4 regions of the Cupriavidus taiwanensis LMG 19424 genome follow, and region 3 is predicted to be linked to each of the others. Evidence: predicted binding sites of a transcription regulator. Region 3 holds the regulator's gene; each other region holds the start of a gene.
What was found. The regulator FNR, encoded in region 3, switches genes on or off when oxygen is low (the NO sensors DNR and NnrR bind a similar motif). The targets are predictions, from matches to a motif close to TTGATNNNNATCAA.
Positions count from the first base shown of each region.

Region 1: RALTA_RS25665 (type IV pili methyl-accepting chemotaxis transducer N-terminal domain-containing protein) is a predicted target of FNR. The motif match lies at 4,506-4,519, and genes of this name have one in related genera.
Region 2: RALTA_RS16110 (OmpW/AlkL family protein) is a predicted target of FNR. The motif match lies at 3,204-3,217, and genes of this name have one in related genera.
Region 4: RALTA_RS29000 (DUF3149 domain-containing protein) is a predicted target of FNR. The motif match lies at 5,812-5,825, and genes of this name have one in related genera.

Region 1 covers NC_010530.1:2,269,749-2,277,271, reverse strand. Annotated here, with positions in the region: gene RALTA_RS25680 (ParB-like protein) at 1-671, shown strand, start outside; gene RALTA_RS25675 (DUF3008 family protein) at 760-948, opposite strand; gene RALTA_RS29245 (DUF3309 family protein) at 1,110-1,268, opposite strand; gene RALTA_RS25670 (response regulator) at 1,575-2,228, opposite strand; gene RALTA_RS25665 (type IV pili methyl-accepting chemotaxis transducer N-terminal domain-containing protein) at 2,225-4,252, opposite strand; gene RALTA_RS25660 (hypothetical protein) at 4,643-5,935, shown strand; gene RALTA_RS25655 (NAD(P)H-dependent flavin oxidoreductase) at 6,027-7,184, opposite strand; gene ubiU (ubiquinone anaerobic biosynthesis protein UbiU) at 7,459-7,523, shown strand, end outside.
Region 2 covers NC_010530.1:67,953-75,475, reverse strand. Annotated here, with positions in the region: gene RALTA_RS16120 (hypothetical protein) at 1-627, opposite strand, end outside; gene leuA (2-isopropylmalate synthase) at 1,227-2,936, shown strand; gene RALTA_RS16110 (OmpW/AlkL family protein) at 3,280-3,921, shown strand; gene RALTA_RS16105 (AMP nucleosidase) at 3,999-5,477, opposite strand; gene RALTA_RS16100 (GNAT family N-acetyltransferase) at 5,673-6,062, shown strand; gene RALTA_RS16095 (MBL fold metallo-hydrolase) at 6,153-7,202, opposite strand; gene RALTA_RS16090 (Bug family tripartite tricarboxylate transporter substrate binding protein) at 7,389-7,523, opposite strand, start outside.
Region 3 covers NC_010528.1:1,950,058-1,957,580, reverse strand. Annotated here, with positions in the region: gene ccoG (cytochrome c oxidase accessory protein CcoG) at 1-1,089, shown strand, start outside; gene RALTA_RS08955 (membrane protein) at 1,133-1,342, shown strand; gene RALTA_RS08950 (hypothetical protein) at 1,339-1,584, shown strand; gene fnr (fumarate/nitrate reduction transcriptional regulator Fnr) at 1,639-2,364, opposite strand; gene RALTA_RS08940 (sulfite exporter TauE/SafE family protein) at 2,442-3,218, shown strand; gene scpB (SMC-Scp complex subunit ScpB) at 3,804-4,658, shown strand; gene rluB (23S rRNA pseudouridine(2605) synthase RluB) at 4,687-6,528, shown strand; gene rimP (ribosome maturation factor RimP) at 6,831-7,319, shown strand; gene nusA (transcription termination factor NusA) at 7,316-7,523, shown strand, end outside.
Region 4 covers NC_010528.1:889,622-897,144, reverse strand. Annotated here, with positions in the region: gene RALTA_RS04105 ((2Fe-2S)-binding protein) at 1-96, shown strand, start outside; gene RALTA_RS04100 (cytochrome c) at 93-3,020, shown strand; gene RALTA_RS04095 (MFS transporter) at 3,573-4,973, shown strand; gene upp (uracil phosphoribosyltransferase) at 5,135-5,785, shown strand; gene RALTA_RS29000 (DUF3149 domain-containing protein) at 5,913-6,077, shown strand; gene RALTA_RS04085 (helicase HerA-like C-terminal domain-containing protein) at 6,095-7,523, opposite strand, start outside.

The sequences.
Region 1 (7,523 bases), on a different contig from region 3:
CCGTCGCAGAACTGGCGCGGCTGCGCCCGACCCAGCTGACGCTGGGCTATATCCACGTACACCACAAGATGGAAGTCACGCAGCGCCACGCCAATCCGGAAGATGGCGCAGCGCTGCAGCGCTTCATGCGCCGGCATCGCATCAAGACCATCGCGGGGCCGGGCGGAGAGCTCTATATCGTCGACCACCACCATTGGGCGCGCGCGTGGCTGGATCTCGGCTACGAGGTCGCGCCGGTACGGGTCCTGGAAGACTTCAGCCACCTGGGCGGCGCCGCGTTCTGGAGGCGCATGCGCCAGCTGGGACATGTCCATCCCTACGACGAGCGCGGCAAGTGGCTTGGCGTCAAGGCGTTGCCTTCGACCGTGCGCAGCATGCGCGACGACCCTTACCGGAGCCTGGCCGCCTTTGTCCGCGAGGCGGGCGCGTACCGCAAGCCGGACGGCGCCTACGGCGACTTCTGCTGGGCCGGGTTCCTGCGCAAGCGGGTGGAGCAGGACCTCGGCAGTATCGCCGGCTTCGGGCTGGCACTGGCGGAATCGATCAAGCTCGCCCGCAGCCCGCGAGCCAAACGCCTGCCGGGCTATTGCGGCGGACCGCAGGAGGGCAAGACGGGCAAGCCGGCGAAGCTGTCGAGGCCCGGCGGTGGCAAGAACGCGGGGGCCAGATAGCAACAGGGCAGGCGCGCGCCTGCCCTGTTGGCGGGTATTCCGCGCTTTCAGCGCGGGCCGGCTCACGCAAGAGGCCGGCGCGTACCGCTCAACGCTCCGACTTGTGCTTCGGCATGCCCTTGGTCTTGGTCGAAGCCATCTTGTCGAGCTCCTTTTCGCTCATCGACTTATACATCGAGCGGGAAGGTCCCTTGAGCGAACCGGCCTTCTTTTCGCCGCGCTTCGCGGAGAGCGCCGCTCCGGCAGCCTGCTGTTGCGCCTTGGATTTTGCTGGCATCTCAGTCTCCTTGCGAAAAGGTGAAAGGGTGGAAAAAGACCGGGCGCACGCTGCCGCGCGTGCCCGCGCTTCGTTATAGGTGCCAGGCGCGGCCGGCACAAGCGCGGCCGTCACGCAAGCTTGCCGCGCGCTCCGTGCCGCCGCGCGTTGCCGTCCGGACGCTAGATCCGGCCCAGCACCACCAGCAGCACCACGATCAGGACGATCAGCCCCAGACCGCCGCTCGGCCAGTAGCCCCAGCCGGAACTGTACGGCCAGGCCGGCAAGGCGCCGATCAGCAGCAGGACGAGAATGATCAGGAGGATGGTGCCGATTCCCATGGTGTGCTCCGTGTTCGTGAATCGGGGAAGCCGCGCGGCTTCCGGTCCGGGGCGGCTCCGCAGAGCCATCCGCTTACCGTTCAGCGTAGAACAAGGGGTGCGGGCATCCCTCCGGGCAGGGGCTGATATCGATGTAGGAATCGGACGACGCCCGGGTGCGTGCAAGGCGACCCGCGCGGCGACCGTTGGCGCGCCGCACAAGCGCGCGCCGCACCGCACGGCTGCGCGGCGAGGCCGGCGCGGTGCGGTGCAAAAGCGCGAGGGTTGCAGGGACCGGGGGGACGCCGCGGCGCGGTCCGGTTGTGTTCAGGCCGTGTTGAGGCCGTGTTCCACCGCATAGACCGCCACCTGCACGCGGCTAGCCAGGTTCAATTTCTTCAGGATGTTCTGCACGTGGATCTTCACCGTGCTCTCGGCCACGCCCAGGTCGCGCGCGATCTCCTTGTTGCTTTCGCCGCGGGCCAGGCCCTGCACGATCTCGCGCTCGCGCGCGGTCAGCCGCGGCGCATCGTCCTGGCGCAGCGCGACCGCGGGAACGGGCGCGCGGAACTGGGCCACCAGCTTGGCGGTCATGCTGTCGGAAATCACCGGCTCGCCGGCGGCGGCGCGGCGGATGCCGGCGATCAGTGCCTCGGTCTCGATGTTCTTGATCAGGTAGCCGCGCGCGCCGCCGCGCAGCGCGGCGGCCAGTTCCTCGGCCTCCTCGGACACCGTCAGCACGATCACCGCGGTCTGCGGCAGGTCTTCGACCAGCAGCTGCAGGGCTTCGAGTCCGGACAGCCCCGGCATGTTCAGGTCGAGCAGGATCACGTCGGGCCGATGCTGCTTGGCGCGCTTGATGCCCTCCACGCCGTCGGAGGCTTCGTCAACGATCTCGAAGTCGGCCTGGCGCTGCAACAGCGCGCGGATGCCCGAGCGGAACAGGGTGTGGTCGTCGATCAGCAGGATGCGGATGGTCATGGCTGGGTCTCGCTCAGGCGATTGAGGCGATTGAGTCGGGCAGGGCTGGTGAGGGGGCTGGCGATGCGGTCGCGCCGGGCGGCGGCCTGGCTGCCGGCGGGCAGCACCAGTTCGATGCGCACGCCGCTGCCGGGGCTGGCCTGCACGTGCAGTTGCGCCCCCAGCCGCGCGGCGCGCTCGCGCATGATGCTCAGGCCGATATGGGCGTCGGCGCGGGTGGCCAGTTCATCCGGATCGAAGCCCTCGCCGTCGTCCTGCACCACCAGGCGGAAATCGCGGCCATGGCTGAGCGCCACCGCCACGTGCGCCGCCAGGGCATGCTTGCGCACGTTGGAGAGTGCTTCCTGCAGGATGAACAGCACCTGCAGCTGCTGCTCGGGCGACAGCGGCCAGGCCCCGCCGCGTTCGTCGATGGCCAGCGTGGCCTCGGTGCGGCATTGCCGGCGAAAGCGCCCGACGGTCTCTTCCACCGCGGGGCGCAGTTCGCCGGTGCCCAGGCGCGAGCGGAAGTTGTTCAGCAGCTCGCGCACGTCCTGGTAGCTCTCTTCCACACCATGGCGCAGCATCGGCACCAGTTCGCGGGTCTCTGCCAGGTCATCGCGCGCGACCGCGTCGTCCAGCAGCTGCACCTGCAGGTTCAGGTAGTTGAGCCCCTGGGCGATGCTGTCGTGCAGCCCCTGCGCCACCAGGTTGCGCTCTTCCACCACCGCCAGCTGGCGCGCCGTGGCCGACAGGCGCAGGTGTTCCAGCGCGGTGCCCAGGTGCTGCGCCAGCGTCTGCAGCAATTGCCGGTCCGACGGCGGCAGCTTGCGCGGGGCGCGGAAATGCAGCGCGAACATGCCGGTGGCGCCGCGCTGGCTTTCGATGCGGAACGCGGCCAGCGACTGGAAGCCATCGCGGCCGCAGGGCGTCTCGTCGGCCGCGCCGGCGCGTGCTGCGCCGCGCAGGTCGACGATGGCGACCACGGCCTCGCGCGTGGCATCGCCGCAATGGCAGCCGCTGGCCGAGGCGCAGGAATCGGCCTCGGCCAGCGCCGCCGGCAGGCCCGCCGCGGCCAGCAGGTGCATGCGGCCGTGGCGGCTGTCGAGCACGCGCACGCTGCCGCCGTCGGCGTCGAACTGGCGCATCACCCGCGCCAGGAATCCCTGTGCCATGGCCTCGGCGTCGGCGGCCTGGTTCAGGAATGCGGCCATCTCGTACAGGGTTTCCAGGTCGCGGTTCTGGCGTTCCAGTTCGGCGGTCTTCTGCGCGACGCGGGCTTCGAGGTCGTGGTACAGGCCCTGCAGCTCCCCCGCCATGCGGTTGAAGCCCTCGCTGAGCGTGCCGAACTCGTCGCGGCTTTCCACCGGCAGGCGCAGCGAGAATTCGCGCGCGGCCATGCGCCGCAAGCCGTCCTGCAGGCGCAGCACCGGCAGGATGATCCACAGGTAGAGCAGGTAGATCACGGCGACCGTGCCGATGCAGGCCATCAGCGCCAGCGCGGTCTGCGACAGCCGCAGCAGGTCGGTCTTGCGCGCGCTGTTGTGTTCGATCATGCCGACCAGGCGGTCGGCCTGGGCGACGAAACCCGGCAGCGCGGCAACGTATGCGGCAGGCACCGCGCCGGCGCCGGCCAGCGGCCGCAGCCGCTGCTGCCAGTCATGGGTGACGCGCGCCAGTTGCGCATGGATGGCAGGCTCGTCCGGCAGGAACAGCGGCCGCGCCGCGTCGCCCTTTTTCAGCAGCGCCAGCGTGGTGTCCAGCGCCTGCACCTGCGCGGCCAGGTCATTGGCGCGGCCCGCGTGCGCCAGCGCCAGCTCGATCGCCACGCGGTTGGCGCGCATGCGCAGGCTGCCGGCATCGTTGATGGCGGCACCTGCGCCTTCCAGCTTCCAGGACAGCCACAGCGTGCCGGAAATCATGCCCAGCACCACCAGCAGCACGGCCAGCGACAACGAGATGATGCGTGTGGAAAGGCGATGCCGCAGCGCGGGCAACGCGGATGCCGCCGTGGCGGGGGCGGCAGGAGGATCGGTATCAGGCATGGCGGTATCGGGGGCTACCAGGGGAACGTGTCGCGAGCCTGTCGAGGGAGCCGGGCAGCGGGCCGACGGCGATGGCAACAGGGTCACGCAGGAGTCGGGGGCGATTTTCCCCGCGCGACAGACTCGGCTACCTGCGCCAGATCAAGGAAACCCGGCTTTTGGGCGCGCATGTGCGGGCAGCGGCGCATCGCTGGCATGGCGTGTGACGCCGGGACGAGTTCCATCACATCGTGATATTTCATGCCGGCCGGACTTGGCTTCGGTCAAATCCCTGCGCGGCGCTGCGGCCTAGCATCGGGCCTTTTGTCAGGACTGGCGAGAACGAGCGATGGCCGTATCCACTTCAACGGGCGCACGCATGCGTCACCGCCGTCACGCCACGGGTCGCGCATGAGAGGCGCGGATCTCGACTATGCGCGCGCGCCGCGGCCTGCGCTGGTGTTCGGGTGCCTGATGCCGGCGCCGTGGCTGGGCGCGGCCGCGGGGCTGTTGCTGGCAGCCGGACCCGCGGCGGGCCTGCCCGACCGCTTCGCGCCGCTGGCGCTGGCAGCGGTGCATGCGCTGGCGCTGGGCATGCTGCTGCCGGTGATGGTCGGGGCGCTGTTCCAGATGATGCCGGTGGTGGCCCGGGTGGACGTCCCCGGTGCCGGGTGGCTGGCACGGCTCATGGCCGCGACCGGCGCGGCGGTCGCGGCCGCGCTCGGCTTCGGCTTGCTGGGCGGGGAGCCGGCGGCGATGCGGAGTGCCGCAGCCCTTGGCGCGGGGCTGCTGCTGGTGGGCGCGGTGTTGCTTGCCGCGGGCCGGCGCGTAGCCGCGGCGGACGCCACCACGCGCACGCTGGCCGGCATCGGTGCGCCGCTGATCGTGGCGGTGGCCGCCGGCATCGCGCTGGCGGGCACCTTCGGCGGTCTGTGGCGCGTGCCGGTGGCGCAGGTGCTCGGCCTGCATATGGCATGGGCGCTGGGCGGCTGGCTGGCGGCGCTGGTCAGCGGCGTCGCGGCCACCGTGCTGCCGATGTTCTGGCAGACGTCACGCCTGCCCGCGGCGCTGGCGCGCTGGCTGCCGCCGGGGCACTGGGCGCCGCTGGCTGTGTTCAGCGTCGCGCTGCTGCTGTGGCCGGACCAGCCGGTGCTGGCGCAGGCGGCGCTGGTGGTGTGGCTGTCGTTCGTGGCGGTGCTGGGGGCATGCGGGCTGGCCGGCACGCTGCGCGCGCGGCGGCGTCACGATGCGCTGTGGTTGCTGTGGCCGGTCGCCTGCGCCAGCATGCTCGGCGCAGCGGTGCTGGGGGCGGCGGCCGTGGTGTTGCCCGCGGCGGCGCTGCCGCTGGCATGGTGGGCCGGCACGATGGCGCTGGTCGGCGTGGGCGTGTTGCCGGTCACGGCGATGCTCGGCAAGATCGTGCCGTTCCTGGTCTGGCTGCACCTGCGCCGGCTGCTGCCGCCCAGGGCACGCGTGCCGGCGATGCAGGCGATCATCGCGCCGGGCCGGCAGCGGACGCAGGCGTGGTTGCTGCTGGCGGCTTATGCGGTGCTGCTGGCGCTGCCTGTGGCGCCGGCGCTGCTGGCGCGCGTCGGCGGGCTGCTGCTGGCGGGGGCCAACGCGTGGCTGGGATGGCAATTGCTGGCGGCGCTGCGCTGCATGCGAAAGATGCGCGAGTGTGGCGGGTTGCCGCCGCGTTGCTGATCGGCTTGCCATGCTACCGGTTGGCTCCCCTCTCCCGCAAGCGGGCGAGGGGAGCCTTTTTCCGGCGGCGTTGGCGATGGGGATGCTGCGGTCAGGCGGCCGCCAGCGCCGCCGGCTTTTCTCCCGTCAGCAGGTAGTGCATCAACTCCGCCACCGGCCGGATGGCCTCTCCAAACGGCAGCGCGCCGCGGCCGCGGAAGAACAGGCCGCGCTCCACGTCGCCGCGCACGGCCTGCGCCAGCTTCAGGTCGATGCAGAACTGGCCAATGCGTGCGATGCCGTCGCGCAGCCCGCAGGCCTGCAGGCAATCGAATCCTTCCAGGCACTCGCGCACGCGCGCACGGCGCTGCAGGCGCGCTTCGCTCGACAGGTAGCGCTGCAGCCATGGCGTCAGCACCGCGCGCGCGGGCAGGCCTGCCACGCTGGTGAATTCGCGCAGGGTTTCCGGGCGCGCGGTGGCCAGCACCTGCTTGAAGGCCGGATGGGCATCGCATTCCTCGGTCACGGCGAAGGCCGTGCCCAGCTGCACCGCGGCGGCGCCTTCGCCCAGCCAGTGGCGTACCTTGGCGTGGCTGTCGACGCCGCCCGCCAGGATCAGCGGGATGCTGTCCCAGGCCAGCCCCAGTTGCGCAAACAGTTCGCGGCACTCGCCCAGCACGCGCGAAAACGAAAAGCGCGGCTCGGACAAGTCCTGGATGGTCGCGGCACCGAGGTGGCCGCCTGCGTGCGCCGGGTGCTCGACCACGATGGCGTCGGGCAGCCGGCCCTTCTTCATCCAGCGGCGCAGCACCAGGCCGATGCCGCGCGCCTCGGACAGGATCGGGATCAGCGCTACCTTGGGATGGCCGGCGGTCAGCTCCGGCAGGTCCAGCGGCAGGCCGGCGCCCATGACGATGGCATCGGCGCCGCTTTCGCAGGCTTGGCGCACCAGCTCCGCATGCGAGCCGACCGCCTTCATCACGTTGACGGCGATCAGGCCGCGGCCCTCTGACGCAGTGCGCGCGGCGCGGATCTCGCGGTCCAGCGCCTCGAGGTTGGCGGCTTCGATGGCTGGCTTGTCGCGGCTGCCGCGGGTGCGCGCCATCAGGTCGGGGTGGTGGTGGCGCAGGTCGATGCTGGCGATGGTGCCGACGCCGTTTTCGCGCGCGACGGCACCGGCCAGCCGGTGGGCCGAGATGCCGATGCCCATGCCGCCCTGCACGATCGGCAGCAGGCGGCGGCCGCCCAGCTTGAGCCAGGGGTGATTCATAAACGGGTCTCCGGAAGAGGATGGACGCCGGGCCGCCACGGCGGGCCCCGGCGCGGGGATGACGCGCAAGCGTGGCACAGCGGTGCGGGCCCGCGTTTGCCGCAGGTCAACCCCGGCCGGGTGGCCTGCCATCGGCCTACGCCGTCCGGCGTAGCCCGTCGCGGCCCGGGTGCCGTTGGCGTGGGTTTGCGCACGGTCAAGCCCCTGGCGCGGGCGCTTGGCTAGCATCGGCCGCTGTCTTCATCCCCACGCGCCGCCGCCGGCGCCATCAACGATGACCCGTTCCACCCCCGCACGCTCCGACGCTCCGCCGCGCCGCCCGCAACTGGTGGCGCCCGC
Region 2 (7,523 bases), on a different contig from region 3:
GGCCTTGAGCGTGGCGCTGTTCTGGCTGGCCGTGACCTGGACCGCGGTGCCGCTGCTGGACCATGCCCAGTTCGAAACGCTGGCCGACACATCGCTGCCGTTGCTGTCGAGCAGCGTCACCTTGACCGGCAGTTCCTGGCCGTCGCTCATCGACAGGCTGGCGGCGGGCATGGACAGCGTGTAGCTCAGCGCCGACGCCGGCACCACGGTGATGGTGGCCGCTTGCGGGGGGAGCTGCACGGTCGTGTTGTCGGCGGCCCGGACCGTGGCCACCACCTGCACGGTGGTGGTGCCCGGCGCAACGCCCCGGACCACGGCACTGCCCGGCGTGGCGGCGCCCGGCGTCACGGTGGCGACGGCGCTGTCGGTGCTGGTCCAGTCGAAGGTGGTGTTGCCCGATACGTCGACGCCGTTGCTGTCGACGGCCAGCGCGCTGATGGTCAGCGTGCGGCCGACGCCGACCTCGCCCGAGGTCACGCTCATCTTCGCGGTATAGGTCAGTGGCGTGGTGGTGCCGCCCGAAGCCGGCGCGGCGGGCGCGCTGCCGCCGCCGCCACCCCCGCATGCCGTCAGCAACAAGGCCGCGGCCGGGCCCACCAGCCAGGATGCCCACGTTCTCAGTCTCATGATTGTTCCCCCAGTCGTGTTTTTCCCGCGCTATCAGCCTAGGCACAAAGTGGCCGGCGCAATACCGGCCAGAGGACTGAGGTGCGGCGCACAGAACATCGCCGCAATTCATCCATTCAGCGCAGGACATCGCCATTCGGCCGAGAAAAACCGCGGCCGGATGGCACGCACTGCAGCCGGCCCCCAACCGTTTGGCGCAGCCCTTCCACGATCCCCTGATCGGGCCATGACGGTTTGCCGCGCACGACGGCACGCGCGCAACGCTTGACCGGGCCCGGACTTGTCGACTAACCTTGCCCGTTCCTATGGACTTGCGCGGCATGCGCATCCACGCGGAGCGGCTGCGGCCCCTCCCACTCCAGCCACGATGAACCTTTACTCCAGCACTCCCCGCCAGGCTGCCGATGCGTCCCGCATCGCTGCCCGCGCACGCGTGCTGGCTGCCCTGGCATCGGGCCGCGCCCTGCGCGCTTCCTCGCTACTGCTAAGCCTACCGATCGGTTGCCGGGCCTAGGGCCCCGTGGCAGTTCGGCAGCCTTTCGCCACCCTTTTTCCCGTTTTTTCCCTTTCATCTTCCCTTGCGAGGAAGGAGACTCCGCATGCTCGTCAATCCCGCTACCAAGTACCGCCCCGCCGCCACCGTCGACATCCCTGACCGCACCTGGCCCGGCCGCACCATCACGCGCGCGCCGCGCTGGATGAGCACCGACCTGCGCGACGGCAACCAGGCCCTGATCGAGCCGATGAACCCGGCGCGCAAGCTGCGCCTGTTCGAACAGCTGGTAAAGATCGGCCTGAAGGAAATCGAAGTGGCATTCCCCGCCGCCTCGCAGACCGACTTCGACTTCGTGCGCATGCTGATCGAAGAACGCCGCATTCCCGACGACGTCACCATCGTCGTGCTGACGCAGTCGCGCGAAGACCTGATCCGCCGCACCGTCGAATCCGTGCGCGGCGCGGCCCGCGCCACGGTGCACCTGTACAACCCCATCGCACCGGCCTGGCGGCGCATCGTCTTCAATGCCTCGCGCGACGAGATCAAGGCCGTCGCGGTATCGGGCACGCGCCTGATCAAGGCGCTGACCGATGCCATGCCCGAGACCGCCTGGACCTACGAGTATTCGCCCGAGACCTTCAGCCTGGCCGAACTGGATTTCTCGCTGGAAGTGAGCGACGCGGTGTCGGCCGCGTGGCAGGCCGGCCCGGGTCGCCCGATGATCCTGAACCTGCCGACCACGGTCGAATGCAGCACGCCCAACGTGTTCGCCGACCAGATCGAATGGATGCACCGCCGCCTCGCGCGGCGCGCGCATATCGTGCTGTCGGTGCACCCGCACAACGACCGCGGCACCGCGGTGGCCGCCGCCGAGCTGGCGCTGATGGCGGGCGCCGACCGCGTCGAGGGCTGCCTGTTCGGCAATGGCGAGCGCACCGGCAACGTCGACCTGGTGACGCTCGCGCTGAACCTCTATACGCAAGGCGTGGCGCCGGAGCTGGACTTCTCCGACATCGATGCGGTGCGCCAGTGCGTGGAGCACTGCAACCAGCTGCCGGTGCATCCGCGCCATCCGTACGTGGGCGACCTGGTGTTCACGGCGTTCTCGGGCTCGCACCAGGATGCGATCCGCAAGGGCTTCGCGCAGCAGCAGCCGGACGCGATTTGGGAAGTGCCCTACCTGCCGATCGACCCCGCCGACCTGGGCCGCAGCTACGACGCGGTGATCCGCGTCAACAGCCAGTCCGGCAAGGGCGGCATGGCTTACCTGCTGGAACAGGTGCATGGCCTCTACCTGCCGCGCCGCCTGCAGATCGAGTTCAGCCGCGCGGTGCAGGCCATGACCGACGACACCGGGCTGGAAGCGAGCGCGGACGACCTGTATGGCCTGTTCCGGCGCGAGTACCTGGCGCGCGAGACGCCGCTGCGCTACGTCTCGCATCAGCTGGCGTCCGACGCCACTGGCGCCACCGCGATCACGGTGCAGATGGAGCGCGACGGCCAGCCCTGCACCGTGCGCGGCACCGGCAACGGCCCCATCGACGCGTTCATCGATGCGCTGGACCTGCCGGTACGCGTGATGGACTACCACGAGCACGCGATGACTGCCGGCGCCGATGCGCGCGCAGCTTGCTACGTGGAAGTCCGCGTGGGCGATTCGCCGACCGGGTTCGGCGCGGGCATCGACGCCAGCCTTGTCACGGCCTCGCTGCGCGCGGTGGTCTCGGGCGTCAACCGGCACCTGCAGGCTGGCTTCGGCGCGCGGGCGCAAGCCACGCAAACCGCCTCGGCCAGCGCAGCCACGGAGGCCTAGCCCTGGCACCTGACGCTGCGCAAGAAAACCGGTGTGCCCCGCCCCCACGGGGCACACCCGGAAAGACGCCCTTGCGGGCGCCCACGACATGCCTGGTGCCGATCCGGACACGCCTTGCGCGTGCTCCGATCTTTCGCACAGCGTAAGCGGCAGCATCGGGCCGCGCTACGAATCATTTCGCATGTGGTTAGAAGCGACGGCTGAGGCCGCGCTGCGCGAGGCACGCTGTCGCGCCCTCGCGACGCCGCGCGCACCATTTGGTTCCGCTTGTTTTGTGTCAAGGCCCCCGCTGGCCCGCTACGCCACACTAGGCGCGGCTTCGATAACAAACCAAGCAGACCTCATGAAAACACTGTCTCTTCGCACCGCCACCTGTTCGGCCATCGCCGCCTGCGCCATGCTCGGCGCCTTTGCCACGCCCGCGGCCGCCGCGGACGACGCCCAGGGCAACTGGATGGTGCGGCTGCGCGGCACCTACCTCGATATGGCCCACAGCTCGGATCCCGTTGGCGGCGTCGGCCGTTCGGACCGCATCACGGTCAACAACAAGTGGATCCCCGAACTCGACGTCACCTACTTCTTCACGCCGAACTTTGCCGCCGAACTGGTGCTGACGGTGCCGCAGAAGCAAAACGTCTACCTCGACGGCAACAAGATCGGCACCTTCAAGCATCTGCCTCCCACGCTGCTGATGCAGTACCACCTCATTCCCAACGGCACCTTCCGCCCGTATATCGGCGCGGGCCTGAACTTCACGCACATCTGGGGCGAGAACATCGCCAACAACGCGCTGCAGCTCGATAGCTGGAGCGTAGGCCCGGCGCTGCAGATCGGCATGGACTACAAGCTGACCAAGAACTGGTTCCTGAACGCCGACATCAAGAAGATCTGGCTGTCGAGCGACGTGAAGGCGGGGGACGTCAAGGTCTCCAAGGTAAGCCTGGATCCGTGGCTGTTCAGCATGGGGGTGGGGTATCGATTCTGATTCTGCCGCGCGATAAAAAAGGCCGGCGCCCCTTGGGCGCCGGCCTTTTGCATTCCACGAGAACGCGCAGCGGACCGTTACCTGAACGCCGGCTCGTCAAAGCTGCGCAGCTTGCGCGAATGCAACTGCTCCACGCCGTTCTCGCGCAGGATGCGGATCGCCTCCAGGCCGATGGTCATGTGCTGGCTGACGCGCTGGCGATAGAACGCGTTGGCCATGCCGCGCAACTTGAGTTCGCCATGCAGCGGCTTGTCCGAAACGCACAGCAGGGTGCCATACGGGACGCGCAGCCGGAAGCCGTTGGCAGCCACCGCCGCGCTTTCCATGTCGATGGCGATCGCGCGGGACTGGTTGAAGCGCGCGTACAGCGCCTTGGACTTCAGTTCCCAGTTGCGGTCGTCGGTCGACACCACCGTGCCGGTGCGCATGCGCGTCTTCATCTCGTTGCCGGACAAACCCGTCACGCGCGCCACGGCTTCCTGCAGCGCCACCTGGATCTCGGCGATCGGCGGCACCGGCACCCATGGCGGCAGGTCGTGGTCGAGCACGTGGTCGTCGCGCACGTAGGCGTGCGCCAGCACGTAGTCGCCGAGCTGCTGCGAGCGGCGCAAGCCGCCGCAGTGGCCCACCATCAGCCAGCAATGCGGGCGCAACACGGCGAGGTGGTCGGTCATGGTCTTGGCGTTGGACGGCCCCACGCCGATATTGACCAGCGTCACGCCCAGCTTGTCGCCGCGCACCAGGTGGTAGGCCGGCATCTGCGGCAGCACGCGCGGCCGCGTGGCATCGTCGGGTTCCGCCGCGCCCAGGTCCTGCACCACGTCGCCCGGCTCGACAAAGCGCGTGTAGCCGCCGCCGTCGCCATCGCCCATCAGCGCGCGCCCCAGCGCGACGAATTCGTCGACATAGCGCTGGTAGTTGGTGAACAGCACGAAGCGCTGGAAGTGCTGCGGCGCCGTGCCGGTGTAGTGGTAGAGGCGCTGCAGCGCCAGGTCGACGCGCTCCGCGGGAAACAGCGACAGCGGCCAGGCTTCGCCCGGCACCGGCTCATAGGTGCCGTTGGCAATGCCGTCGTCGATGCGGTTCAGTTCCGGCAGCACGAACGAGGCTTCCAGCTCGCGCGCCTGGGTGTAGCTAATGTCGGTGGTGGAAGCCTCGATCACGAACGGCAGCGGGATCGGGCGCCGGCTCAGCCCCACCACCACCGGCACGCGGTGATAGCGCATCAGCCGCTCGATCTGGTCGCGATAGTAGTCGGCCAGCAGGTCGGGCCGCGTCACCGTGGTGCCGTATACGCCAGGGTATGCCACCGTGCCCCATGACGGCCGGCTGTCGGTGACCATGGTCTCGATGTTGACCGAGATGCCCAGGTACGGATAGCACGCATGCGCGGCCGAGGGCAGCGGCTTGCCGCCGGCGAAGGCATCGAAGCGTGCGCGCACGGCGCCGACCGATGCCTCGTAGATCTCGCGGATGCGGGCGACCGCCGCATCCGCGTCGGTGAACTCGGCAAGCTGGTCGGCCGGATGCGCGGAGGAGAAGACGGGGGCGTTCATGGAAGCGATGATACCGCGCCGGCGCGTCACCGTGAGCGGTGCCCCACCCCGCCGGAAGCCAAATTGACGCGCCCGCGCACGCTCGCTACACTCCGCCAATTGCGCAGCACGGCTTGCCGTGCCGTTCTCGACTCGCGGCGCCCTGGTGGCAAGGGGCGGCGAGGGGCCGTACATGCTTTGCTGGGAGAGCCGCCAATGGAAATCCGTAACCTGTTGCCCGACGACCTCGAGGCAGCCAGACAACTACTGATCGCCAATGGCTGGGCCCACCGGGTAGGCGGCCCCGAGAAGTTCGCGCGACTGGTGGCCAACTCGCAGCGCGTGGCCGTGGCGGTCGAGAAGGGCGAGGTGGTCGGCTTTGCCCGCGCGCTGTGCGACGATGTCTGCGACGGGTTCCTGTCGATGGTGGTGGTGGCGCCCGGCCACCGCCGGCATGGCATCGGCCGCGCGCTCGTGCGCCATATCGTCGGCAGCGATCCCGATATCAGCTGGATGCTTCGCGCGGCGCGCTCGTCCGAAGCCGCCTTCTTCGGCCAGCTCGGCTTTACCCCTTCGATGGTCGCGATGGAGCGGCGCCGGCCCTGAACCCGCCCGGGCCGGCATGGCCCGGCGCAGCGCCGGCACCCCCCCTGTTGTTCCGTTGGAACCCTTCGACCGCGGCTAGCGGTTGCTGCGTTATCGGTCGCTGCGGATGGGGCCAAATTCCGCCGGCACCCACGCATAGCCCGCGGCGTCGCGGCGCACATGGCCCAAACCCGGGAATGGCATGTGCGCGCCGCCCACCCACAACCTGCCCTTGGCCGCCTGCTCCAGGATGCGCTTGCGCGTGATCACGGCCTGGTTGCTGTCCACGTCGAACTCGATGGCCACCTGCGGGCGGCGCAGCTGCAGCGCGTGGTTGTGCACGATATCGCCCCACAGCAGCAGGCTGTCGTTGCCCGAGGTGAACAGGTAGCCGCTGTGGCCAGGGGTATGCCCGTTGGCCGGCACCACGCGCACGCCGGGAATGGGCTCGCTGCCGGCGCCACCATTGAACGTGCGCAGGCGCTGCGCCGCCTGGTACGGCGCGACTGCGGCCCGCGCCATGGCGAACAGGCCCTGCGCCTCCTTCGGCGCGGCAGCGGCGTTGGCCTCGCTCAGCCAGTAGTCGAGGTCGGCCTTGTCGACATAGACCGTCGCGTTCGGGAACGCGGCCTTGCCGTCGGTCGCCAGGCCGCAGGCATGGTCGCCATGCAGGTGGGTCAGCAGCACGGTGTCGACCTGCTCGGGCGCATAGCCTGCGGCGCGCAGGTTCTCGCCGATGCGCCCCAGCGTCGGCCCGAAGCAGCCCGCCGCGCCGGTGTCGACCAGCACCAGGCGGCTGCCGGTATGGATCAGGTAGGCGTTGACCGCGGTCTGCATGCCCGGCGTCGAAGCGACGAACATCCGCGCCAGCAGGCTTTGCACTTCGCGCGCGCTGGTGTACTTGAACAGCTTGGGGTCCAGATCGATGTAGCCGTCATAGAGCGCGGTGACTTCCAGCTGGCCAACCATCATGCGGTAGTAGCCCGGCACCTGCGTCTTCTGCTGCTGCGGCGGCGTGGCGGTCTGTGCGCCAGCGACGCCGGCGGCCAGCGCGGCGCCGCCCATGGCGATGGCGACGACGGCATGCGAGACCGCGCGGCGCAAGCCCGGACGCGTGCTCCGGCTGAAGGTGGCATGGCGCACCATGGACTGCAGCTTCATATCCTGATCCTGTTCTGATTGGTGTTGTCGAGGAGCAGGCCGGCGCATGGGTGCGCGCGGCCAGCGCATATCTTAGCCGCGCCTTGCCCCGCAAGGCCGAAAGGGTCAAAGCGTACCTACTTCTGCGTAAAAAACGGGACCACGTGGCCCCGTTTCCCATGCATGGGAGCTTGCGCTGCCCGGTTTTTACTCCGGCTGGATATTCGCCGCCTTGATGATGCGGCCCCACTTGCCGGACTCCTGCGACTGGAACTTCGCCAGTTCCGCGGGCGTGCTGGTGAAGACTTCCGTGCCGGTAGACTTGTAGAAGCCGGCGGCGCT
Region 3 (7,523 bases):
ACGGTCTATACCGAGATCTTCATGTGGATCGAGCGGCGGGTCGAAGGCGACCGCATCGCCCGCATCCGCCTCGACGGGGATCCATGGAGCCTGCGCAAGTTCCGCATCAAGGCCACCAAGCATTTCCTGTGGGTGCTGATCGCACTGTGGACCGGCTTCACGTTCATCGGCTACTTTGCGCCGATCCGTGAACTGGGCGGCGAGGTGCTGGCGCTGTCGCTGGGGCCCTGGCAAGCGTTCTGGATGCTGTTCTATGCGTTCGCCACGTGGGGCAATGCAGGCTTCATGCGCGAGCAGGTGTGCAAGTACATGTGCCCCTACGCGCGCTTCCAGAGCGTGATGGTGGACCGCGATACTTATGTCGTGACCTATGACGTCGGTCGTGGCGAGCCGCGCGGCAGCCGCTCGCGCAAGACCGACCATCACCAGGCCGGCTTGGGCGATTGCGTCAACTGCAGCATCTGCGTGCAGGTATGCCCGACCGGCATCGACATCCGCGATGGCCTGCAGTACGAGTGCATTGGCTGCGGCGCCTGCATCGACGCCTGCAACCAGGTCATGGACAAGATGGACTATCCGCGCGGGCTGATCCGGTACACCTCGGAGAACGCGATGCGCAAGGGCCTGTCCGCGGCGGCGTCGCGCAAGCGCCTGCTGCGTCCGCGCATCATCATCTACTCGGTGATCTGGGCGGCGCTGCTGGCGGGCTTCATGGCATCGATCATGCTCCGCACGCCGCTGAAGGTCGACATCATCCGCGACCGCGGCGCGCTGGGTCGGGAAGTGGAAGGACGCTGGATCGAGAACGTCTATCGACTGCAGCTGATCAACACCACCGAAGCGCCGATGCAGATCCGCGTGCGCGCCGACAGCGATGAACTGAAGGGCCTGACGGTTGAATACGACAAGCAGGCCGAATCGCTGGCGCCGACCTCCAACCGGCTGCTGCCGATCCGCATCCGAGTGCCGATCGAGGCCGCCACGCAGGGCACGCACAAGATCAACGTAACGGTAACGAGCGAAGGCACGGAGCAGGGGCATGCCGAAATCCGGCAATCCACCAGTTTTATCGTGCCGCGCGATTTGTGAAGCTAGGTGATTCGTACGTAGTCGCCAAGATGAAGGGGGCAAGATGAGTCAGCAAGGCAATCCGTGGTGGAAGGAGCCGTGGCCGTGGCTGCTGATGAGCGGTCCGCTGCTGGCCATGGTGGCGTGCGGCGTGACGATCTGGCTGGCGTCGACGCATCCGGACATGCCGGTGCAGGGCGCGACCAGGCATGGCCTGGTGGTGGAGAAGGCGGAAGCTGTGCCGCCCAGGGCCGCGGCAGCGAGGCAGCCATGAGGTTGCGCTGGCTGATGTGGGTGCTGTGGCCCGGTTTCCTGATGGCGGGCCTGGCGACGGCGACGGTGTTTTCCGTCGTCGATCCGGGCGACCTGAAATTCTTCGGCCATCCGATCGAGTCGTCGCGCGAGTCGGTCTATACCGTCGGCTTTCTGCTGGCGTGGGTGTTCTGTGCGTTGTCCAGCGGGCTGACGCTGTACACCATGCCGACGCGGCTGGCCGATACGGACGAACTGGAATAGGGAAGGACCACCGCGCTGCCGGCGCCGCAGGCGGCGCGGCAACGCCGCGGTGGATCAGCAGCTTCGGCTGTAGAGTTGCTTGATGCCGTCGATGTCGATCAGCTTGACATGCCGCTGGCGGATCTGGATCAACCCGGCTTCGGCAAAGCGCGAGAACAGCCGGCTGACCGTCTCGAGCTTCAGCCCGAGGTAGCTGCCGATTTCTTCGCGGCTCATGCGCATCACGAACTCGGAGGCCGAATAGCCGCGCGCCGAGAGCCGCTCCGACAGATTGATCAGGAAGGCGGCAAGGCGTTCCTCGGCGCGCATCGAGCCGAGCGTGACCAGCATCAGTTGGTCGTGCGTGATTTCCTTGCCCATCAGCCGCAGGAACTGCTGCTGCAGCGACGGCAGGTCGGCCGACAGCGACTGCAAGTCATTCATGCGGACCACGCATACCTCGGTATCTTCCAGCGCGGTTGCATCGGACGCATGCTGCATCTCGCCCAGGCCGTCGAGGCCGACGATTTCACCGGGCAGGTGGAAACCGGTAATCTGCGAGCGTCCGTCTTCGGTGGTGACATGCGTCTTGAGCGTACCGAAGCGGATGGCGTAGACCGCAGTAAGCGGGTCGCCCATGCGGTAGAGGGTTTCCCCCTTGTGCACGCGGATGCGTTCCTGCACCAGCGTGTCGATCTTGGCAAGGTCTTGCTGCGACATGCCAACCGGAAGGCACAGCTGTCCCATCGCACAGGTGGAGCAGCGGGGTGACATCTCGGTAACGGGGATGGAGGTGAGCAATTGGAACCTGCTAGAAATGGCAGCGGGGCACGATACGAACATTTTACCGTGCGATGTGATGCGGCAGGGAGACAGATTTGACATTTGGCGTATTGATCAGTGTTTTCCTGCTCGCCCTGCTGGGCGGGGTGCACTGCGCCGCCATGTGTGGCGGAGTTGCGCTGGCTGTCGAGCAGCGGGGCGCCACGGCGGCGCCAGTGCGCCTGGTGCGCAGCCGGGGCGCCTGGCTTGGCGAGTTGTTGGTCATGCACATTGGCCGGATTTCCACCTATATGCTGCTGGGTGCAGCGCTGGGTGCTGCCGGCGCCACAGCATGGAAGCAGGACTACCTGCCGGTGCAGCGCTGGCTGTTCGGCGCCGGCAGCCTGATGCTGCTGTGGTCCGGCTGGCGCTTGCTGCGCGGCAGTACCTTTACCGTGCACTGGCTGGAACGGCTGGCGGCGCGCGCCGGCGCAGCGGTGGCTGGCGGGATTGGCGGGATTGGCGGGATAAGCGGCCTCGCCGGCGCGATGCCTGCCTTCGTGCGGGCGCGCGGCGGGCTGGCGCGGCGTTACGGCGTGGGCCTGGCCTGGGGACTGGTACCGTGCGGCATGGTCTACGGCGCGCTGACGCTGGCGCTGCTGGCGGGCAATGCCGGCTCCGGGGCGCTGGTCATGGGCGTGTTCGGGCTTGGCACGCTGCCGAACCTGCTGGTGCTGTCGGGGCTGTCGGGCTATCTCCGGCTGTGGTCGAGACGGCCGGCCGTGCGCCTGGGCGCGGGCCTTGCCGTGATGGCGTTCGGCGGGCTTGGCATTGCGCGAGCGGTGCTGCTGCCACATTCGCTCGCGGAACAGGGCTTTTGCCTGGTGTTTTGATGTCGCGCGGGCCCTGCTGGGGCGCCGGCGCCCCACGCAAGCAGGATGATGGTTGCAGGCGGACGTGGGAATACCATACAATCGCCAGCATTGTGGTATCGCGCGGAGTCAGACAGGCTGCGGTAAGCAGCGGCGTACAGCGCCTGGCGGCCTTGATTTCCGAAGGCGCGCGCGGAACGCGGGAAGCGGAAGGCTTTTGCTGATCGCCAGCCCCCGCGGTCCATCCGGTTCAAAAGATCTGGTTCAAAAGTCCGGTTGGCGCTGCGGCGTGGTAAATGCCGGCCTTGCTCCCGATACCCGTATTTTCTTGCGTCCGAGGCGTTCAGTTCGCCGACCGCGATGTCCGCCTGGGCGGACGAGCGACGCAAGAGGTTCGCTGGCCGGTCCATTGCGGCATGCGGACGATCTCCTGCCGGAAGCCCGGCAACTCGATGCAAAGAAAGGGAAGTGCACGGCTTGGGTACAGCAGGTATCCGGCTCGCTGCGCAATGAGATGGCGGTGGCTTTGGCACCGCTGTATCCAAAATCTCCGGTGCCCCGGATCCGTCCGGGAGCAGGTGCAAAGACAGGCTGCACACCATCAACATGAATACCCAAGAGGCGAAGATCGTCCTCGAGACGGCGCTGATCTGCGCGCAGGAACCGTTGCGCGTCAACGATCTGCGCCGCCTGTTCGACGATGACGTCGGCGCAGACACCATCCGAGTGCTGCTGGACGAACTGCGCCAGGACTGGCGCCCGCGCGGCGTGGAACTGGTGGCGCTGGCCAGTGGCTGGCGGTTCCAGAGCCGGCCCGAGATGCGGGAATACCTCGACCGCCTGAATCCGGAAAAGCCGCCAAAATACTCGCGGGCGGTGATGGAAACCCTGGCGATCATTGCCTACCGCCAGCCCGTGACCCGTGGCGATATCGAGGAAATCCGCGGCGTGACGGTCAGCACGGAAGTGATCAAGAAGCTCGAGGACCGCAGCTGGATTGAGGTGATCGGCCATCGCGACGTGCCGGGCCGCCCGGCGCTGTATGCCACCACCAAGGCGTTCCTGGACGACCTCGGGCTGCTCACGCTGGACGAGCTGCCCCCGCTGGAAGACGCCCAGGCGCAGGCGCAGGCCGCCTTGCTGGAGCAGCAGGCAATCAATTTCGAAGACCTGGCGGCGAGCAAGCCGGCCAGTGCCGACGAGGAAGCCTTTGCCGAGCCGGCCACCCCGGCCGACACACTGGCGAGCGGCGAGGTGGCATCCGGGCGTGACGGCGAAACCCCCGTGCCCGAAGATGGCGCCAATGGCTTTGATGCGCAGCCGCTGCCGGCGGCTGCCGAGGCGGGTCCGGACGATGCCACCGAACCTGCCGCCCCCCCTCCGGACGGGGCGCGGGACCCACTGCCATCCGATGGCACCCCGCCGCACCCGAGCGAGCACGACGAGCGCGTGCCGAACTGAACAACATGCAACATCGATAGTGAATATCTTGTCTGATTCCGTTGAGCAAGACGCCCGCCATGCGGGCGCATCCGCCGACACCGGCGCCGCAGAACCCGGATCGGGCAGCGACGCCGCGCCCCGCCGCAAGGGGCTGCGCCGCGGTCTGAGGAACCTGGTGGCATCGCGCCGCCAGGCCGCGCAGGACCGCACGGAGGGCGCCGAAGGCGCCGGCCAGGGCGATGCCGGGGACGCCGGCGCCGCCGCAAGCGCGGGCGCCGCGGGTCTCGGGCGTGGCGGCCAGCGCGGCCGCGGCAAGCGCAAGACGGGCCAGACTGAAGGCGGACAGAGTGGCCAGGGTGGCCAGGGCGGCAGCAAGGCAGACAAGATCGACCGCGCGGCTCGTGCCGAAGGCGCCGACAAGCCGGAGCAGCCGGCGCGCAAGCGCAAGCAGGGCCAGCGCGGCGGGAAGGCGGCGACGTCCGGCGACAACCAGGGCACAGGCGCTCGCCAGCAGGGCCGACGCAAGGATGGCGGCAAGCCGCAGGCCGCGCGCAAGGGCCAGGGCGGTGCCGACAAGGCCGCCGCCAGCAGCGAAGACCTGTTCCGCTTCGTCATCTCCGAGCAGTACGACAGTGAAGACACCGTCATCCCGCGCACCAAGGCCAAGCCCGTGCGCGAACTGTCCGCCGAAGACGACGCCCCCAAGCTGCACAAGGTGCTGGCCGAGGGCGGCCTCGGCTCGCGCCGCGAGATGGAAGAACTGATCCTGCAGGGCCGCGTCTCGGTCAACGGGCTGCCGGCGCATATCGGCCAGCGCATCCTGCCGGCCGACCAGGTCCGCGTGAACGGCAAGCTGATCCACCGCAAGGTGTCGACCAAGCCGCCGCGCGTGCTGCTGTATCACAAGCCCGCCGGCGAGATCGTCAGCCAGTCCGATCCGGAAGGCCGTCCGACCGTGTTCGACAACCTGCCGCGCATCAAGACCGGGAAATGGGTCGCGGTGGGCCGCCTGGACTTCAACACCGAAGGCCTGCTGATCTTCACCACCTCGGGCGACATTGCCAACCGCTTCATGCATCCGCGCTACGGCGTCGAGCGCGAATACGCGGTGCGCACGCTGGGCGAACTGGCCGAGGCCGACCGCCAGCGCCTGCTGCACGGCATCAAGCTGGATGACGGCGAGGCCAACTTCCTGCGTATCGCGGATGGTGGCGGCGAAGGCGTCAACCATTGGTACCACGTCGCGCTGACCGAAGGCCGCAATCGCGAAGTGCGCCGCATGTTCGAGGCGGTTGGCCTGACTGTGTCGCGCCTGATCCGCACCCGCTACGGCCAGTTCCTGCTGCCGCGCGGTCTCAAGCGCGGCCGCTGGCAGGAAGTGGAGCCGAATGACGTCAAGGCGCTGATGACCAGCGTCGGCCTGAAGGTGCCGGGCAAGGGCGAGCAGGCGCCGAAGGGCGCCACCAAGGTGGGCGGGCGCAAGCAGCGCACCGAAGCGGCGATTGCGGGCATGCCGATGCATACCGGCATGGACGGCCTGCCACGCTTCGAACAGGGCGGTGCCCGCGGCGGCGGCGGCCGCAGCAGCCAGCCGGATCCGATGAAGACGTCGATGGGCTATATCAGCCACGGCCCGACGCTGCTGACCTCGCACGCCGCCAACCTCGGCGGTGGCCGCGGCACCGGTGCGCGCCAGGGACGTGGCGGCGGCGCCGGCATGGGCGGCATGGGCGCAGCGAGAGGCCAGGCCGGCCAGGGGCAGGGCAAGGCCCGCCGCGGTGGCGGCGAGGCCAATGGCAACGTGATGCCGAAGGCGGCCAAGTCGGGCGGCAACCGTGCGCCGCGTGGCGGCGGCAATCGCGGTGGCAACCGCGGCGGCAATCGTTAAGCGCTGTATGCGGCGCATGGCGGGCAGAACGCCCGCCCGCGCCGCGTGCGGCCCGTGGTAATGTCTGGCTTTTGCCTTTTCGACATAATCCGCGTATAATTCAAGTCTATTCAAAAAGCCATCCTCGTCCGAGGATGGGCGAATGATGGGCATTGCGCCCATTTTTTTTTGGTTCGCCCGTTTTTCGGTGCTTCCGCCCCTGGCGGAGGGGTGGCGGACAGGCAGCGCTGCAGCAGGGTCGTCCCGGACGGCACCGGCGGGTTTGCCTGCCACGGTGTTGATGGCCATTACTCGGGATAACAGTGCATCTGGCAGATTTGATCGAAACCACCCTAAGCGGCATGGGATATGAGCTGGTCGAGCTCGAGCGTGCCCCGGCCGGATTGCTGCGTGTCTATATCGATCAGCCTGAAACCGGCATTGCCATCGAGGATTGCGAAAAGGTGAGCCGCCAGCTCACCCACGTGTTTACGGTCGAGAACGTCGACTATGAACGCCTCGAGGTCTCGTCGCCGGGACTGGACCGGCCGCTGAAGAAGCTGGCCGACTTCGTCCGCTTTGCCGGCGCGGAGGCGCGCGTGACGCTGCGCCTGCCCGTCAATGGACAGAAGAACTTCACAGGCATCCTGCGCGAGCCCACCGGCGCCGCGGGCGAAGAGAAGATCGGCCTGGAGTTCGAGGGCAAGGATGGCCCGGCGCTGCTGGAATTTGCCGTATCCGATGTCGACAAGGCACGCCTGGTGCCGGTGATCGACTTCAAAGGAAATCAAAGAAAAGGGAACAAGCAATGAGCCGCGAAGTTCTGTTGCTCGTCGATGCGCTTGCGCGTGAGAAGAACGTCGACAAGGATGTGGTATTCGGTGCCCTGGAGGCGGCGCTCGCCTCGGCCACCAAGAAGCGTTTCGAGGAAGACGTGGATATCCGTGTCGCGATCGATCGCGAGTCGGGCGAGCATGAAACCTTCCGCCGCTGGCTGGTCGTTCCCGACGAACTGG
Region 4 (7,523 bases), 1.1 Mb from region 3:
AACCTGTGCCGTTGCGGCACGCATGTGGAAATCGTGCGGGCGGTCAGGCGCGCCGCGGTGCTGCAGCGGCAGGCCACGCAAGGGGCGGCGTCGTGAGCGCGGGCATCGTGCAAGCCGCCACGCAGGCGACGGCACTGGCCACCGCCCTGCCGCCGCACGCCGCCGATTGCCTGGTGGCCCATGTACTGACGCCGCCGGGCCTGCGCTGGGTGGGCGGCGAGCCGCTCGCGGCGCGCCTGCTGCACGCCGAGCGCGACGCCGCGCTGGCGCTGCCGGGCATCCGCGCGGTGGTGGTCCGCAACAACTTTGCCGGCGTGGCCGCGGTCTCGGCCGCCCAGGCCGCCGATGCGGCGCGGGCCTTGCGGGCGCGCTGGTCTGCTCCGCCGCGCGCCGACGCCACGCCCGCGGCGCGCCACACGCTGGCGCAGCGCGGCGATGCCGCCGATGCGCTCGAACACGCCCGCGCACGCCACACGCAGCACTACCAATGGCCGCTGGCAGGCACCCGCGACGATGCCTGCTGCACCGTTGTCGCCCACTGGCGCGACGGCACGCTGACCGTATGGCTGCCCGCCACGCGCCCCGGCGCTTTGCGCGCCGAGCTTGCTGCGCTGCTGGGCATTGCGCCAGCGCATGTGCAACTGGTCTGCTGGCAAGCGCCAGACGACCGCGCCGACCCCGCGCTGCTGGCGCCGCACGCTGCCGCCGACGCGGCGCTGCTGGCCCACGCCACCGGCCAGCCGGTGGTGCGCCGGCTGCGCGCCGCCGAGGTGGGCCTGGCCGATGCCGCGCTCGATATCCGCGTCGATAGCGCGCGCACCGGTGCCACCGTCGACGCCTATGCCGCCACGCTGGCGGGCGCCACGGCGCCGTCGTCACCGCTGGCGCTGTGGCTGACCCATACGCCGGCGCCGGTGGCGGACAGCATCGATGCGGGCCATGGCGGCGACGCTGCGCTACCGCCGTATGGCATCCCGCATGTCGAACTCGCCGTGTCCGGCGACCCGGCTGCATTTGCGGCCGCGCCGCTGACGGCAGCCCGCGCGCAGGTGTTCGCGCGCGAATCCCATCTCGACGAGCTTGCGGCTGCCAGCGACGCCGACCCGGTAGCGCTGCGCCTCGCGCACCTGGACGACCCGCGCGGCGCCGCGCTGGTGCGGCAGGTGGCCGAGCGCGCCGGCTGGCGCCCGGGCGCGCCGCACGCCAACCCCGCCGCGGGCAACGTGCGGCACGGCCGCGGCTTTGCCTACGCCCGCACCATCGATCACGACGCCGGCCAGAGCTGGTCGGCTTGGGTCGCGGAAGTGGAGGTCGACGGCAGCACCGGCGAGCTGGCGGTCACGCGCGTCACGGTCGGGCATGACAGCGAATCGCTGCCGCCACCGCAAGCCGCCGCGACGACGCGTTCGATCGAGCGGGACGTCGCCGCAACCGCGCTGCAGCTGACCGCCGCCACACCGGCGTTCGACACCTGGCCGGCCGACGCGCGTGTTGCTGGCGAAGCCTTGCCTGCCGTGCCGGCCCAGGCCCTGCCGGAAGTGCGGCTGGCCGGCACGCTGGCCACGCACGATGCATTGGCTGCCGGTCCCACGGACTCGATGCCGGCAGCCGCAGCCGTCGCCAATGCCATCTTCGACGCCACCGGCGTGCGCCTGCGCACGCCACCGTTCAGCGCCGAACGCATCCGCCTGGCACTGGCGGAGGCCAATTCCGGCAACAAGCGCAAGAAGCGCGGCTGGATCGCGGCAGCGGCCGCCGCCGCGGCCGGCGTGTGCGCCACGCTGTTGCCCTGGCGCGCACCGATCGCGCCGGTGGCGCCGCCCGAACCCGGCTTCTATTCCGCCGCCACGCTCGAACGCGGCCGCCTGGTGGCCGCCGCCGGCGACTGCGCGGTCTGCCATACCGCGCCGGGCGGCGTGAAGAACGCCGGCGGCCTGCCGCTGGAAACGCCCTTCGGCACGGTCTACAGCACCAACATCACGCCGGATGTGCAGACCGGCATCGGCAACTGGTCGTTCGCCGCCTTCGAGCGCGCCATGCGCGAAGGCATCCACCGCGACGGGCGGCGCCTGTATCCCGCGTTCCCGTACACCGCCTTCGCCAGGATCAGCGACGGCGACATGCAGGCCCTGTACGCGTACCTGATGTCGGCGGAGCCGGTCACATCCACCGTGCCGCCCACGCAGCTCGCGTTCCCGTTCAACGTTCGCCCGCTGCTGGCCGGCTGGAACCTGCTGTTCCATCGCAATGAACGCTTTACGCCGGACCCGACGCGCTCGGCGCAGTGGAATCGCGGCGCCTACCTGGCCGAAGGGCTGGGCCACTGCAGCGCCTGCCATTCGCCGCGCAATGCGCTGGGCGCGGAGCAAGGCGGCCGCCGCTACCTGACCGGCGGCAGCGCCGAAGGCTGGGAAGCGCCGGCGCTGACCGCGCTGTCGCAGGCGCCCGTGCCATGGACCGAGGCGGCGCTGTTCACCTACCTGCGCGGCGGCTATGCGCCGCACCATGGCGCCGCGGCGGGACCGATGGCGCCCGTGGTGGAAGAGCTCGCGCAGTTGCCCGAGGACGACGTGCGCGCGATCGCGCATTACGTGGCGTCGTTCGGCGCGCCCGCACCAGCGCCGTCGGTACTGGCGGCCCAGGCGGCGCAGGTCGAACAACGCAGCCAGCAGGCCGCGCGCACGCTGGGCGGTCCCGCCGAGCGCCTGTACCAGAGCGCCTGCGCGGTCTGCCACCAGTCAGACCAGGGCATTGCGCAGTTCGGCGTCAAGCCTTCGCTGGCGCTCAATACCAACCTGCACAGCAAGCTGCCGGACAACGTGATCCAGGTGCTGCTGCGCGGCATGCCGGCACCGCCCAACAGCGAACTGGGCGCGATGCCGGCCTATGCCGACACGCTCGACGACCAGCAGATCGCGCAACTGGCGCAGTACCTGCGCGCGCGCTTTGCGCCCGACAAACCCGCATGGCAGGACCTGGAGAACACCGTCGCGCGGCTGCGCGCGGCACCTGCCCACTGAACCACCGGAACACCGCGCGCGCCGCCGGCGGCGCCTTGCGCATCCGCGCCAGGCCCGTGGCATGGCCGTACCTGCCCGGCGCAGGACCCGCGCGGGAAAACCCCGAGGAGAGAAACCGCAATTCGGCCTTGCCCGCCAGTTTCATGTAGCTTACGCTGAACGATCATGTAGTGCGCACTACATGAGTGCCAGCGGGCACGCAGCGGTGCCTCCCCGCACAAGGATGGCGCGCCCCCAGCGGCGGACAAGAACACAAAACCATAAGACCGGCCCATTACATCACCGGACGCGCTGGCGCGGGGCTTGCATAGATCCGCCAGACCCACCGGGACACCGGGCCTGACCAAACCAAGGGTAGACAACCAGGAGTGACTATGTCGTATCAGACCCAGAAAGCTGTTGCAGGCGTGCTACCGGGTTAGTTCTAGCCTCGCCAGGTGGAAGCCATCGCCCCCGCCGCATCCCGCAGCAGCCGGCATCACGTGCCGGCCTGTTTCGATCTACGCGTGCTTCCGAGTTCCAGAACCAGCCTATAAAGACAGGTAGACCAACATGTCGTCATCCATTTCATCCATGGCCACCACGACCATCCCGGACGCAACGCTGGGCTCGGCGCCCCAGCCCAGCGCGCGCGCAGCGTCGTCGCCCCCCATCTCGATCGAGCAGGGCATCCGCGCGGCCGGCGTCGGCCGCTTCCAGTATCGGCTGTTCGTCATATTCGGCCTGGTCTGGCTTGCCGACGCGATGCAGGTGCTGTCGATCGGCTTCACCGCGCCGTCGATTGCGGCAACCTTCGGCATCCCGGTGCCGACGGCGCTGCAGACCGGCACCATGTTCTTCGTCGGCATGCTGATCGGCGCGTTCGTGTTCGGCCGGCTGGCCGACCGCATCGGCCGCCGCCCGGTGCTGATGATGGCGGTGATCATCGACGCCATCTGCGGCGTGGCGTCGGCCTTCGCGCCGGACTTCCAGTGGCTGCTGCTGCTGCGCTTCCTGACCGGCATCGGCGTCGGCGGCACCTTGCCGGTCGACTACACCATGATGGCCGAATTCCTGCCGTCGGACCGGCGCGGCCGCTGGCTGGTGTTGCTGGAGTCGTTCTGGGCGGTCGGCACCATCCTGCTGGCCATCCTGGCACTGATCGCGGTGTCGCGCGGCAATGACGCGTGGCGGCTGATCTTCCTGGTCACCGGCATCCCGGCGCTGGTCGGCGTGGTGTTCCGCTTCTTCGTGCCCGAGTCGCCGCTCTACCTGAACAAATCGGGACGCTCGGACGAGGCCCGGGCGGTGCTGCAGCGGGTGGCCGCGGCCAATCGCGTATCGGTGGAGATCGGCGCGCTGCAGCCGCAGAAGATGGAGCGCAAATCGGTGTTCGCGCTGTTCGCGGCCGGCTGCCGGCGCCGCACCATCTGCCTGCTTGCCGCCTGGATGCTGATCTCGATCGCCTACTACGGGGTCTTCGTCTATCTGCCGGTGAAGCTGGCGGGCCAGGGCTTCGGCTTCATGCGCGGCCAGGTATTCCTGATCGTGCTCGCGCTGGTGCAGCTGCCCGGCTTCGCGCTGGCCGCGCACGGCGTCGAGCGCTGGGGCCGCAAGCCGACCCTGATCGGCTTCCTGCTGCTGAGCGCGGCGGGCTGCATGCTGTACAGCCTGGGCCAGTCCGCGGCGCTGGTGATCGGCTCGACGCTGCTGATGAGCTTCTCGCTGCTCGGCACCTGGGGCGCGCTGTACGCCTTCACGCCAGAGGTGTATCCGACTGACCTGCGCGCCAGCGGCATGGGCACCGCGGGGGCGATGGCGCGTTTCGGCGGCCTGTTCGCGCCTTCGATCATCGCGCCGATCATGGCCAGCCAGTTCACGCTGGCGCTGGCGCTGCTGTCGACGTTCCTGGCCGTGGCGGCGCTGGCGATCTTCCTGGTCGATATCGAGTCGAAGGACCGCGCGCTCGACTAGCCGAAGGCGCCACGGGGCAAGCGCGGGGCAAACGCGGGGCCGCTGCCGGGCGCGGCGGCCCGCTTCCATTACAATCCGGCTGCAACGGCGCGGCGCGCGAGCCCCAACCGGCCTCGCGCGCGCGCTTCACTCGCCATCCCGCCGAGCCCTCGCCGCCAGCCATGAAACAAGACCCGCGCTTTCCCAACCTCTTCATCCTCGACCACCCGCTGATCCAGCACAAGCTCTCGCACATGCGCGACAAGGAAACGTCGACGCGCACGTTCCGCGAGCTGCTGCGCGAGATCACGCTGCTGATGGGCTACGAGATCACCCGCAACCTGCCGCTGACCACGCGCCGCATCGAAACCCCGCTGGTCGAGCTGGACGCGCCGGTGATCGCCGGCAAGAAGCTGACCATCGTGCCGGTGCTGCGCGCGGGGGTGGGCATGAGCGATGGGCTGGTCGAGCTGATCCCGTCGGCGCGCATCGGCCATATCGGCGTGTACCGCGACGAGCAGCATCGCCCGGTGGAATACCTGGTGCGCCTGCCGGCGCTGGAAGACCGCAGCTTCATCCTGTGCGATCCGATGGTCGCCACCGGCTATTCGGCCGCGCACGCGGTGGAAGTGCTCAAGCGCCGCGGCGTCAAGGACGAGGCCATTACCTTCGTCGCGCTGGTGGCCGCCCCCGAGGGCGTGGAAGTGTTCCAGAAGGCGCATCCGGGCGTGAAGCTGTTCGTCGCCTCGCTCGACAGCCACCTGGATGCCGATGCGTATATCGTGCCCGGCCTGGGCGATGCGGGCGACCGGCTGTTCGGCACCAAGAACTGACGGCACGAACGCGGGCTGGCCGGCGCTTGACCGGCCTCAATAGCCCGCCCGATGCGGCTCCCTAAACTGGCGGCAAGCCGGCGCGACCGCGCCGCCTGCCAGCGTCCACACATAAAGGGAGCCACACATGGAAGCCTTCAAGATCCTGTTCAGTACCAGCACCGGGCTGATGAGCCTGGGCGTGATCGTCTTCATCATCGGCATGGGCTGGTTCTTCGCCCGCCTGTTCGCGCGCAAGATGCGCGAGGATGCTGACGCAGCGAAAGCGCGCGACGCGGCGCAGCGGCGCTGAGCCCAGGCGGAACGCCCTTACTTCTTCTTCCCCAGCAAACTCCCCAGCACGCCGCGGATCAGCTCGCGCCCGACCTGCGAGCCGACCGTGCGCGCTGCCGACTTGGCCATCGATTCCAGGATCGAATCGCCGCGGCCGCTCTTGCCGGTGCCCTTGGTCAGCGTGCCGAAGATCTCGCCGGCAGTGCCGAGCCAGCCGCTGTCCTGCTCGCCCGCCGGCTGCCCGGCCTGCGCTCCGCCCGCGCCCTTGCCGCCATTCGCCACCGTCGGCACGCTGCCGCGCAGCTTTTCATAGGCGGATTCGCGGTCGACGGTCTTCTCATAGGTGCCCGCCACCAGCGAGTTCGCGATCAGCTGCTTGCGCTCGTCCTCGGTCGCGGGGCCGATGCGGCTGCCGGGCGCCACCACCCAGGCGCGCTCGGTGACGCACGGCGTGCCCTTGGCATCGAGGAACGACACCAGCGCTTCGCCCACGCCGAGTTCGCCGATGGCGGTTTCCAGGTCCAGCTTCGGGTTGGCGCGCATGGTGGTGGCCGCCACCTTGACCGCCTTCTGGTCGCGCGGGGTGAAGGCGCGCAGCGCGTGCTGCACACGGTTGCCGAGTTGCCCCAGCACCGTATCCGGGATATCGACCGGGTTCTGCGTGACGAAGTACACGCCGACGCCCTTGGAACGCACCAGGCGCACCACCTGCTCGATCTTGTCGAGCAGCGCCTTGGGCGCATCGTTGAACAGCAGGTGGGCCTCGTCGAAGAAGAACACCAGCTTGGGCTTGTCGAGGTCGCCGGCTTCGGGAAGCTTCTCGAACAGTTCGGACAGCATCCACAGCAGGAAGGTCGCGTACAGCCGCGACGAGTTCATCAGCTTGTCGGCGGCCAGGATATTGACCACGCCCTGGCCCTTGTCGGTCTGGATGAAGTCCTCCAGGTTCAGCATGGGCTCGCCGAAGAAGACATCCCCGCCCTGCGATTCCAGCGCGATCAGCCCGCGCTGGATCGCGCCGATCGAGGCCGCCGAGATATTGCCGTATTCGGTGGTGAACTGGCCGGCGTTGTCACCGACGTACTGCAGCATCGCGCGCAGGTCCTTGGCGTCGAGCAGCAGCAGGCCGTTGGCGTCGGCAATGCGGAACACCAGGTTCAGCACGCCCTGCTGGGTGTCGTTCAGCTCGAGCATGCGCGACAGCAGCAGCGGCCCCATGTGCGAAACCGTGGCGCGCACCGGGTGCCCTTTCTCGCCGAACACATCCCACAGCGTGGTGGGGCAGCCGCCCCAGACCGGCTCGGGCAGGTTCAGGTCGGCCAGCCGCTGCTTGAGCTTGTCCGACGGCTGCCCGGCTGCTTGTGATATGCCGGTCAGGTCACCTTTGACATCCGCCATGAACACCGGCACCCCCAGGCGGGAGAAGCCCTGCGCCAGCGTCTGCAGCGTGACCGTCTTGCCGGTG